Regions from separate parts of the Agromyces laixinhei genome, predicted to be linked through region 1. Evidence: predicted binding sites of a transcription regulator. Region 1 holds the regulator's gene; the other holds the start of a gene.

Region 1 (4,186 bases):
GCCGGCGCCGATGACCGTCGAGTGGTCGAGCTACGCGCAGTCGCTCACCGAGCAGCACATGAAGGGCATGCTCACCGGTCCGGTCACGATCCTCGCCTGGTCGTTCGTGCGTGACGACCAGCCGCTCGGCGACACCGCCCGACAGGTGGCACTCGCCCTTCGTGACGAGATCACCGACCTCGAGGCGGCGGGCATCCGCATCATCCAGGTCGACGAACCCGCTCTGCGCGAGCTGCTGCCGTTGAAGCTGGCCGATCAGCCGGCCTACCTCGACTGGTCGGTCGGTTCGTTCCGCCTCGCGACTGGCGGCGCGGTGCCCGGCACGCAGGTGCACACGCACCTCTGCTACTCCGAGTTCGGTGTGGTGATCGACGCGATCAGGAACCTCGACGCCGACGTCACCTCGATCGAGGCGGCCCGCAGCCGCATGGAGGTCGTCGACGACCTCGAGACGAGCGGCTTCGACCACGGCATCGGCCCGGGTGTGTACGACATCCACTCGCCGCGGGTTCCCGGTGTCGCCGAGGTACAGGCGCTGCTCGAGCGCGCCGCAGGGGCGATCCCCGCGACGCGGCTGTGGGTCAACCCCGACTGCGGCCTGAAGACGCGCGGGTACGACGAGACCGTCGAGTCGCTGCGGCACATCGTCGAGGCGACCGTGGCGGTTCGGGCAGAGCGCTCCGCCCCGGTGCTCGCCGGATAGCAGGGACCGGGCGGATGTCGCGGCTCGCGGCATCCGCTCGGCTCGTGCCGGGGTGATGCTCAGGGGCGTCGCGTACCGTCGAGCCATGCAACTCGCGGTCCACGAATCCGGCGGGGGCGGGCGCACCGCGATCCTCATCCACGGCATCATGTCGGATTCGCGCGCCTGGCATCGCGTCACCGGCGAACTCGAGGCGCAGGGATTCCGGGTGCTCGCGGTCGATCTGGCCGGCCACGGCCGCAGCCCCCGCGCCGCGAGGTACTCTCCGGCCGCTTGGGCGAGCGATGTCGTCGAAACCCTCGAGCCGCTGCTCGACGGGCCTCCCGAGGTCGTCATGGGCCACTCGCTCGGCGGACTCGTCGCGAGTCTCGTCGCCGATCGACTCGCCCCGCGCGCGGCGATCTACATCGACCCGGCCTTCTCATTCCCGAAGGGCGTCAAAGGCTGGGCGTTCAAGGCCTTCTTCGCCGTGGCGCCGCGGCCCCGTCGCTCGGCGCTCGTGCGGATGAACCCGAAATGGAGCGCGGTCGACGTCGACATCGAACTTGCGACGCTGCGCGACTGGGACAAGCGCACGATCCTCGGCTTCACCGACACCCGTCCGCTCGTGCCGCCGGCCCGGCTCGTGGCACCCACGCTCGTCGTGCTCGCCGAGAAGAGCCTGCTCATCACGACGAAGGTCGCCGGGCAGCTGCGGCGTCAGGGCATGACGGTCGAGACCGTGCGCGGCACCGGGCACACCGTGTTCCGAGACGATCACGCCGGCTTCATGGACGCCGTGCTCGGATGGCTGCGCGAACTCGCGCCGACCGATCCCGGCCCGGTTCCAGTCGTCACGCGTTCGGCAGTCGTTCGCCCGGCCGTCGGGAGTTCTTCCGCGTAGCGGACGGCTTCCGTTCATTCCCCGCCGGCACTGCAGCCTGCGAAGGCGGTCTCAGACCGCGCGAAGCACCGCGACGACCTTGCCGAGCACCTCGGCGTGATCGCCGACGATCGGTTCGAACGCACTGTTGCGGGGGAGCAGCCAGGTGTGACCGTCGCGCTGGCGGAACACCTTGACGGTCGCCTCGCCGTCGAGCATCGCCGCCACGATCTCGCCGTTCTCGGCGGTGCGCTGTGACCGCACGACGACCCAGTCGCCGTCGCAGATGGCGGCATCGATCATGGACTCGCCGACGACCTTCAGCATGAACAGCTCGCCCTTGCCGACCAGCTGGCGGGGGAGGGGGAAGACCTCGTCGATCTGCTGGTCGGCGGTGATCGGAACACCGGCGGCGATGCGCCCGACGAGCGGCACCATCGCCGCATCCCCGACGGGAGTGTGCTCTGCCGCAGTGGCGGTGCGATCGGTGACGCCAGGCAGCTCGATGAGCACTTCGAGTGCGCGCGGACGGTTGGGGTCGCGCCTGAGGTACCCGGCGAGTTCGAGCTGGTTGAGCTGGTGCGTCACGCTCGAGAGCGAGGAGAGGCCGACCGCATCGCCGATCTCGCGCATGCTCGGCGGGTAGCCGCGGCTCGAGACCGAGCGCTGGATCGTCTCGAGGATCGCGATCTGCTTCGCGCTCAGACTCTTGCGGCGGCGAGGTCTGCCCGCAGCCTGCGTGTCGTCGATGTCGGTGCTCAACGTCTCCGCCCCTCGTTGCGGCCGAACGGCCGGGATGTCGGTGGTGTCTGGTCGACTGTCTTCCAGACATTCGAAACTGTATCCGTCTCACGTGCGTGCGGCAAACACTTGTTCGAGTGTGTCGGAGATTCGAGACTGCTCGAAGTTTCCGGGTTTCGGCCTTGCGGTCGTCAGCAATCGAAGATATGTTCGGAACAGAGATTCGCACCCGGCCCTCCCGGCCGAGGGTCGGGTGCGACTCCCACAGGAGGTGTGACATGAGCGCAGTGATCGCAACGACGGGCTTTCAAGCCGCACGGGTGCTCCCGCGCGACCGGGTGCGAGATGAGTCTTCGCGTACCCGACTCCGACTGACGCGGCGCGGCCGCATCGTCTTCACTTCGCTGGCCGCGCTCCCGATCGTGATCTGGGCGTTCGTCATCGTGCTCGGCTCCGGGGGTGCCGCCGCCGATATCGACGGTGCGGGCGCTGCCGTTTCCTTCGAGTACGTGACCGTCGGGCACGGCGATTCGCTCTGGGGCATCGCTGAAACGGTCGATCCCAACGCCGACGTGCGCGAGGTCATCGATGAGATCATCCGTCTCAACGGTCTCGATGGGGCGATGGTCGAGCCCGGGCAGCGGCTCGCGCTGCCGATCGCACCGTGAGAGCCGTCTGACACACGCTGGCGAGCCTCGTAGGCTTGCATGGTGACGAGTCTCGACGACCTCCCCATCCGCGACGACCTTCGTGGGCGTTCCCCGTACGGGGCCCCGCAGAAGACCGTGCCGGTCGCGCTCAACGTCAACGAGAACTCGCATCCGATTCCCGAAGACGTCGCACACGACATCGTCGCCAGGGTGGCCGCAGCGATCCTGACGCTGAATCGGTATCCCGACCGCGAGTTCACGGCCTTGCGCCGTGCACTCGCCGGCTACCTCGGCCACGGGCTCGATCCCGCGCAGATCTGGGCGGCGAACGGCTCGAACGAGGTGCTGCAGCAGGTGTTGCAGGCCTACGGCGGGCCGGGTCGCTCCGTGCTCGGGTTCGCTCCGACCTATTCCATGTACGGGCTGCTCGCCTCGGGCACCGGCACCGAGTGGATCACCGCCGGGCGTGACGACGGCTTCGAGCTCAGCACGGCGACCGCCGTCGCGGCAGTGCATGAGCACGATCCCGACATCGTGATGCTCTGCGCCCCGAACAACCCGACCGGCACGCCGGTCTCGATCGAGACGATCGAAGCGGTGGCCGACGCCGCGCGCGGCATCGTCGTGGTCGACGAGGCGTACTTCGAGTTCGCCGACCCCGGCACCCCGAGCGCGCTCACGCTGCTCGCCGGCCGACCTCGGCTGCTCGTCTCCCGCACCATGAGCAAGGCCTTCGCGTTCGCGGGCGCCCGCGTGGGCTACCTCGCCGGCGATCCCGCCGCGATCGATGCGCTCCGGCTCGTGCGACTCCCGTACCACCTGTCGGCACTGACGCAAGCGGCGGCACTCGGCGCACTCGCCCACGCAACAGAGATGCTCGCGATGGTCGACGAGATCCGCGTCCAGCGCGAGCGCATCAGCGACGAGCTCGCGAGACTCGGGTTCCGCCCCTACCGCAGTGGGTCGAACTTCGTGCTGTTCGGCGGGGTCGCCGACCCGCGCGGCGTCTTCGAGCAGCTGCTCGAGCGCGGCATCCTGATCCGCGAGATCGGCATCCCCGGGCACCTTCGAGTGACGGCGGGCACCGAGGCCGAGACCACCGCCTTCCTCGAGGCGATCGCCGTTTCCGCCCCGAATAGAATGGCCCCATGACCGCATCCAGCCCATCGCGCACTGCCCGCGTGCAGCGTGAGACGAGCGAATCCAGCATCGACCTCTCGATCGACCTCG
Region 2 (4,186 bases), 1.5 Mb from region 1:
CGCCTTCGAAACGTAACCACGTGCGCCGTTGGAGAGCGCCGCGTCGACGACCGCAGTGTCTCCTGCCCATGAGTAGACCACGACGGCGCCGACCAAGGGATCGGCTGCGAGCTCTCGAACCGTCGCCCCATTCTCCTGGACGTTTCCGAACGTGTCGACCAGTGCGATGTCGACTGGCTCGCTGACTTGCCTGTTCGCGTCGAGCTCCACGATGCGCACCCTCGAATCGTAGGAGCGCAGCATGGCGGCCAGGCCGCGGACGACGACTTCGTAGTCGTTGACGAGGGCAAGTGAGACTTGAGTCATGGTGCAATTCTAGGCGAGAATTTCACCCCTAGGGGTGTACCAGCGCCTCCTCGCGTTGCATAGCTTTGAATGCATGAGCACTCACTCGTCCGGCTCTTCCGGGTCTCACTCGTCGTCATCGTCATCGCCTTCGCCGGTATCGGCGAAGATCATTTCACGCCGGTTCGACGCGCGCCGGTGGTTCTCAGATTCGTGGGCCGCGCGCGATGGGCGTGGAGCCGCGAGCGATGGGCATGGACGCGAGTTCAAGCCGTTTCGAGTAAGGCGATGAGTGGCACGAGCAGCCCGGTGGAGATCGACCACAATCGCAGACTCGACGGTGTGGACGATGTCATCTGGGTCGAGGTGGATGACCGGTATTGGGTGGGCAATGCCCCCGGGATATTCGTCGGCTCCATCGAACAGAGCAGCTCAGGTTTCGAAACGCGAGACATGTTCGGCGTCGAGCGCGGCACGTTCGAGGATCTCCGAACCGCTCAGCGCCTGCTGCGGTTCTTCATGGGTGCATCCCGGCATTGGGATGCCTCTCTTGGGTCTGTCGAACGCGAAGTGGCCGTTCTCGGTCACGCAGCTTGACGACAAGCAGGAGTGATCGATTTCCTGTCGACACCCACAGGTTTCCGGGATGCGCAACACGCCCGGAGTCGACCCGGAGATGCTCGGCGGACTCGGGGGATAACGCCGCATCTTCGAGGGGGACGGCGCCGAGGACGGTAGTTTCTTCCTACCGCCCTCGGCGTCATGTCGCCGCGCGACTTCCACGCGGAACGCTGTTGCGCACACGACGGCCCCACGATGGAGTGTGCCTTGGGCGGGGCTCAGGCGCGCGCGGCCGTCTCTGCCATGGCATCGACGAGGCTCCAGGCGCCAAGCGCCACCAAGGTCACGGCGGCGAGCAGCAGGAGCAGATCACGAGCGCGCCGTGACGTCCCGAGCCAGGGGACAGATCTGACGACGACGCCGAGAAGCGTGAGCCAGGCGAACAGCATCACCACATGTACGGCGGCGAAGGCCAGAAAGAGGGCGGGCCCGTCGACACCGATGCCGGAGAGAGAGGGAACGAGCAGTCCGTACAGGCTGAGCGCCTTCACGTTCGTGATGACCGCGAGGAAGGCCCAGAGCACGAGCCGTGGTGCCGGCCGCGGGGGTTGATCGCTGCCGTCCTTGGGCCGCCCCATGGTCTTGGTGAGGGAGACGATACCGATCGCGATCAGCACGACCCCGCCCACGACGCCGAAGATGATCCGGGCGACGTCGCTGCCGGCGACGAGTTGCCCGAGGCCGCTGAAGCCGGCAACGCCGGCGAGGAGGAGGATCCCCAGCGACGTTCCCGACCACACCTTCACCGGAGCGCGCCGGTCGCCCGTGATGGCAGCGCTGACGGTAATGGTGAAGCTCGCACCGGGAGTGATCACGAACGGCAGTGCCGTTGCGGCCAGGAGCGCGATGTTCACAACGCGGACGGGCTGAGGTAGTGGAACACCGTTCTGATGGTGGCGCCGTCGACGGTGTGCACGGCAAGGCCAGGCATCGCGTCAGGATCCGCGATGGGGTCCGTCTTGCTCCCCAGCCGCATCGTCGACACGATACCGGGCGCGCCGAGCAGAGGCACACCGGCGAACGCCGTCGCGACGGCCGTATGCACATGCCCGGTGAACACGCCGACGACGTTCTCGTGGGCGTGGATGATCGCCGCGAGCACGTCGCCGTTCGCGAGCCCGAATCGGTCCATGACGTGATGCCCGATCGGAACCGGCGGGTGATGCATGACGAGGACTGCGGGGTCGTCCGTGCCGGAAAGCTGCTCGTGGGCGTACTCAACCGTTGCCGAGCCCAACTCGCCGTGGTCGTTTCGGTCGAGATGCGAGTCGAGGCCGACCAGCAGGAGGCCGCCGACGTCCAACGTCGCGTTCAGTGACGGCGGATGACCGTGCGCCCGCATGGCGGCGAGCAGCGGCGCAGACAGATCGTGGTTCCCAGGTACCACGAGCGTAGGCAGACCGGGAAGTGCGGCAAAGAACTGTTCGTACTCACCGACGTCGCCATGGTCGGCTATGTCCCCGCTCACGAGCAGCGCATCGACGTTGCCGAGGTCTGCCACCTGGTTGAGCACTGCCTGCAAGCGTCGGAGTCGTGCCGAGGACTCATCGAGGTGCGTGTCACTGAGATGAGCGATGACGGGCAACGGTCCCCCTCGACGTGGCTGTGCTTGGCATTCCAGCATTGCATGTCCGCCACCCACCCGGCCCGATCGGCGGCCGGTGCTTCGAAGTTATGTCCGAGTTCAGCTTGTGCCGACTTGTCCACAATTCGAAACTTTCTCTTCCATTCGAACTCCCGCCATGGGAGAATCAAGCATGAACGATTCGCCGCAGGCACTCCAGTCGCTGGAGGCTCTGCATGCGAATGTGACGGATGCCTGGTCGGGGGCGCTCCTCGGTGAATCGCGTGATGTCGGCGACGATGTTCGGGTCATGAGCGACGACGGTCTGGTTCGAGCGACAGAGGCGCTCGCGCGGTTGCAGCGCAGCGTGCAGGTCTTGCAAGCACGATGCGCCGCCGAACTCGCGGGGCGGTCGCGCACGGGTGACGAGTCCGATGTGGCGAAGAAGCACGGGTTCGCCACGGCCGAGCGACTGATCGTGCAGGCGACCGGTGGTCGGTATGCGGATGCCGCGCGCCTGGTGTCCATCGGCGAGGCGACCTCGGCGCGGCGCTCCTTCGCCGGCGAGGTCCTGCCGGCACGTCACCCTCATCTGGCCACGGCGTTCGAGTCGGGCGCGGTGAGCCTCGATGCCGCCGATCTGATCCGCCGTTTCCTCGACCGCGTCGCCCTTCGGGCCGATCGCGACGATCTCGGCGATGCAGAGATGCTGCTTGTCGAACGAGCACCGGTTGTGGGTGTCGAGGGAACCCAGCGCCTCATTCGACAACTCGAAGCGCATCTCGACCCCGATGGAGTGAAGCCACGCGAAGACGAGCTGCGCAGCGCGCGGTCGCTGAAGATCTGGCAAGACGCTGCCGGCATGATCAATCTGCGCGGCGCGTTCGATCCGGCGAGCGGCGCCCCCATCAAGTTGGCGATCGAGACGCTCGTCGGCGCCGAGTTGCATGCCGCGCGCGATGCGCGCCCCGGGTTCGGTGCGAAAGCGTCGAGTGCGGCTTCCGGTGGCCAGGGCGATGCTCCCCACCTCGACGGAGTGGTCGCCGAAGACCGCTCGATCGCTCAGATGAACGCCGACGCGCTCGCAGACATTGCGTGGCTGTCGCTCTCGAGCAGCGACGCCCCTCCTGCGTTGCGGGCGGTCACCGTCATCGTTCGCGTCGACGGCGACGATCTCGCCTCCGGCGAGGGGCACGCGACGATCGACGGCATCGAGCATCCGGTCGCCACCGATACGGTGCGCGAGTGGGCGATGTCGGCCGGGTGTTTCGCCGCTGTACATGGCCGAGGGCTGCGAGCGAGTGCAGCTCGGGCGATCGCGGCGTCTCTTCAGCGCGGCTCAGAAGGCGGTGCTGGTCGCTCGTGATGGCGGCTGCGCCTGGCCCGGGTGCCAGCGGCCTCCCTCGCACACGCAAGCACATCACCTGCGATGGTGGAAGCGAGACGAGGGGCCGACCGACCTCGAGAACGGCATCATGCTCTGCGCACATCATCACCATCGGGTGCATGACGACGGGTGGACGATCTTCATCAGAGACGCTCGAAGTTGGTTCATTCCGCCGGCGCATCTCGATCCCGACCAGGTCGCTCGGGCGGGCAACATCGCCCCAGATCACCTGGCTCGCGAGCATCTGGCGTCAGGACGTCGAGCCCGCCGTGCAACACGGAGAACCGACGCGCCCGCCGAGATGGGCGCGCCCGCGGCGTGACGGCGAC

The links. The regulator LexA, encoded in region 1, represses DNA repair genes until DNA is damaged. The targets are predictions, from matches to a motif close to TCGAACANNTGTTCGA.
Region 2: the regulator LexA is predicted to act here: its motif matches at 2,573-2,588, upstream of FHG54_RS04420 (DUF222 domain-containing protein).

The regions. Positions count from the first base shown of each region.
Region 1 is NZ_CP040872.1:2,444,179-2,448,364, reverse strand. Features, by position in the region: gene metE (5-methyltetrahydropteroyltriglutamate--homocysteine S-methyltransferase) at 1-703, shown strand, start outside; gene FHG54_RS11580 (alpha/beta fold hydrolase) at 789-1,586, shown strand; gene lexA (transcriptional repressor LexA) at 1,638-2,315, opposite strand; gene FHG54_RS11570 (LysM peptidoglycan-binding domain-containing protein) at 2,585-2,974, shown strand; gene FHG54_RS11565 (histidinol-phosphate transaminase) at 3,014-4,108, shown strand; gene hisB (imidazoleglycerol-phosphate dehydratase HisB) at 4,105-4,186, shown strand, end outside.
Region 2 is NZ_CP040872.1:933,634-937,819, forward strand. Features, by position in the region: gene FHG54_RS04400 (response regulator transcription factor) at 1-306, opposite strand, end outside; gene FHG54_RS04405 (hypothetical protein) at 376-882, shown strand; gene FHG54_RS04410 (LysE family translocator) at 1,125-1,760, opposite strand; gene FHG54_RS04415 (metallophosphoesterase family protein) at 1,757-2,530, opposite strand; gene FHG54_RS04420 (DUF222 domain-containing protein) at 2,664-3,836, shown strand; gene FHG54_RS17110 (HNH endonuclease) at 3,751-4,179, shown strand.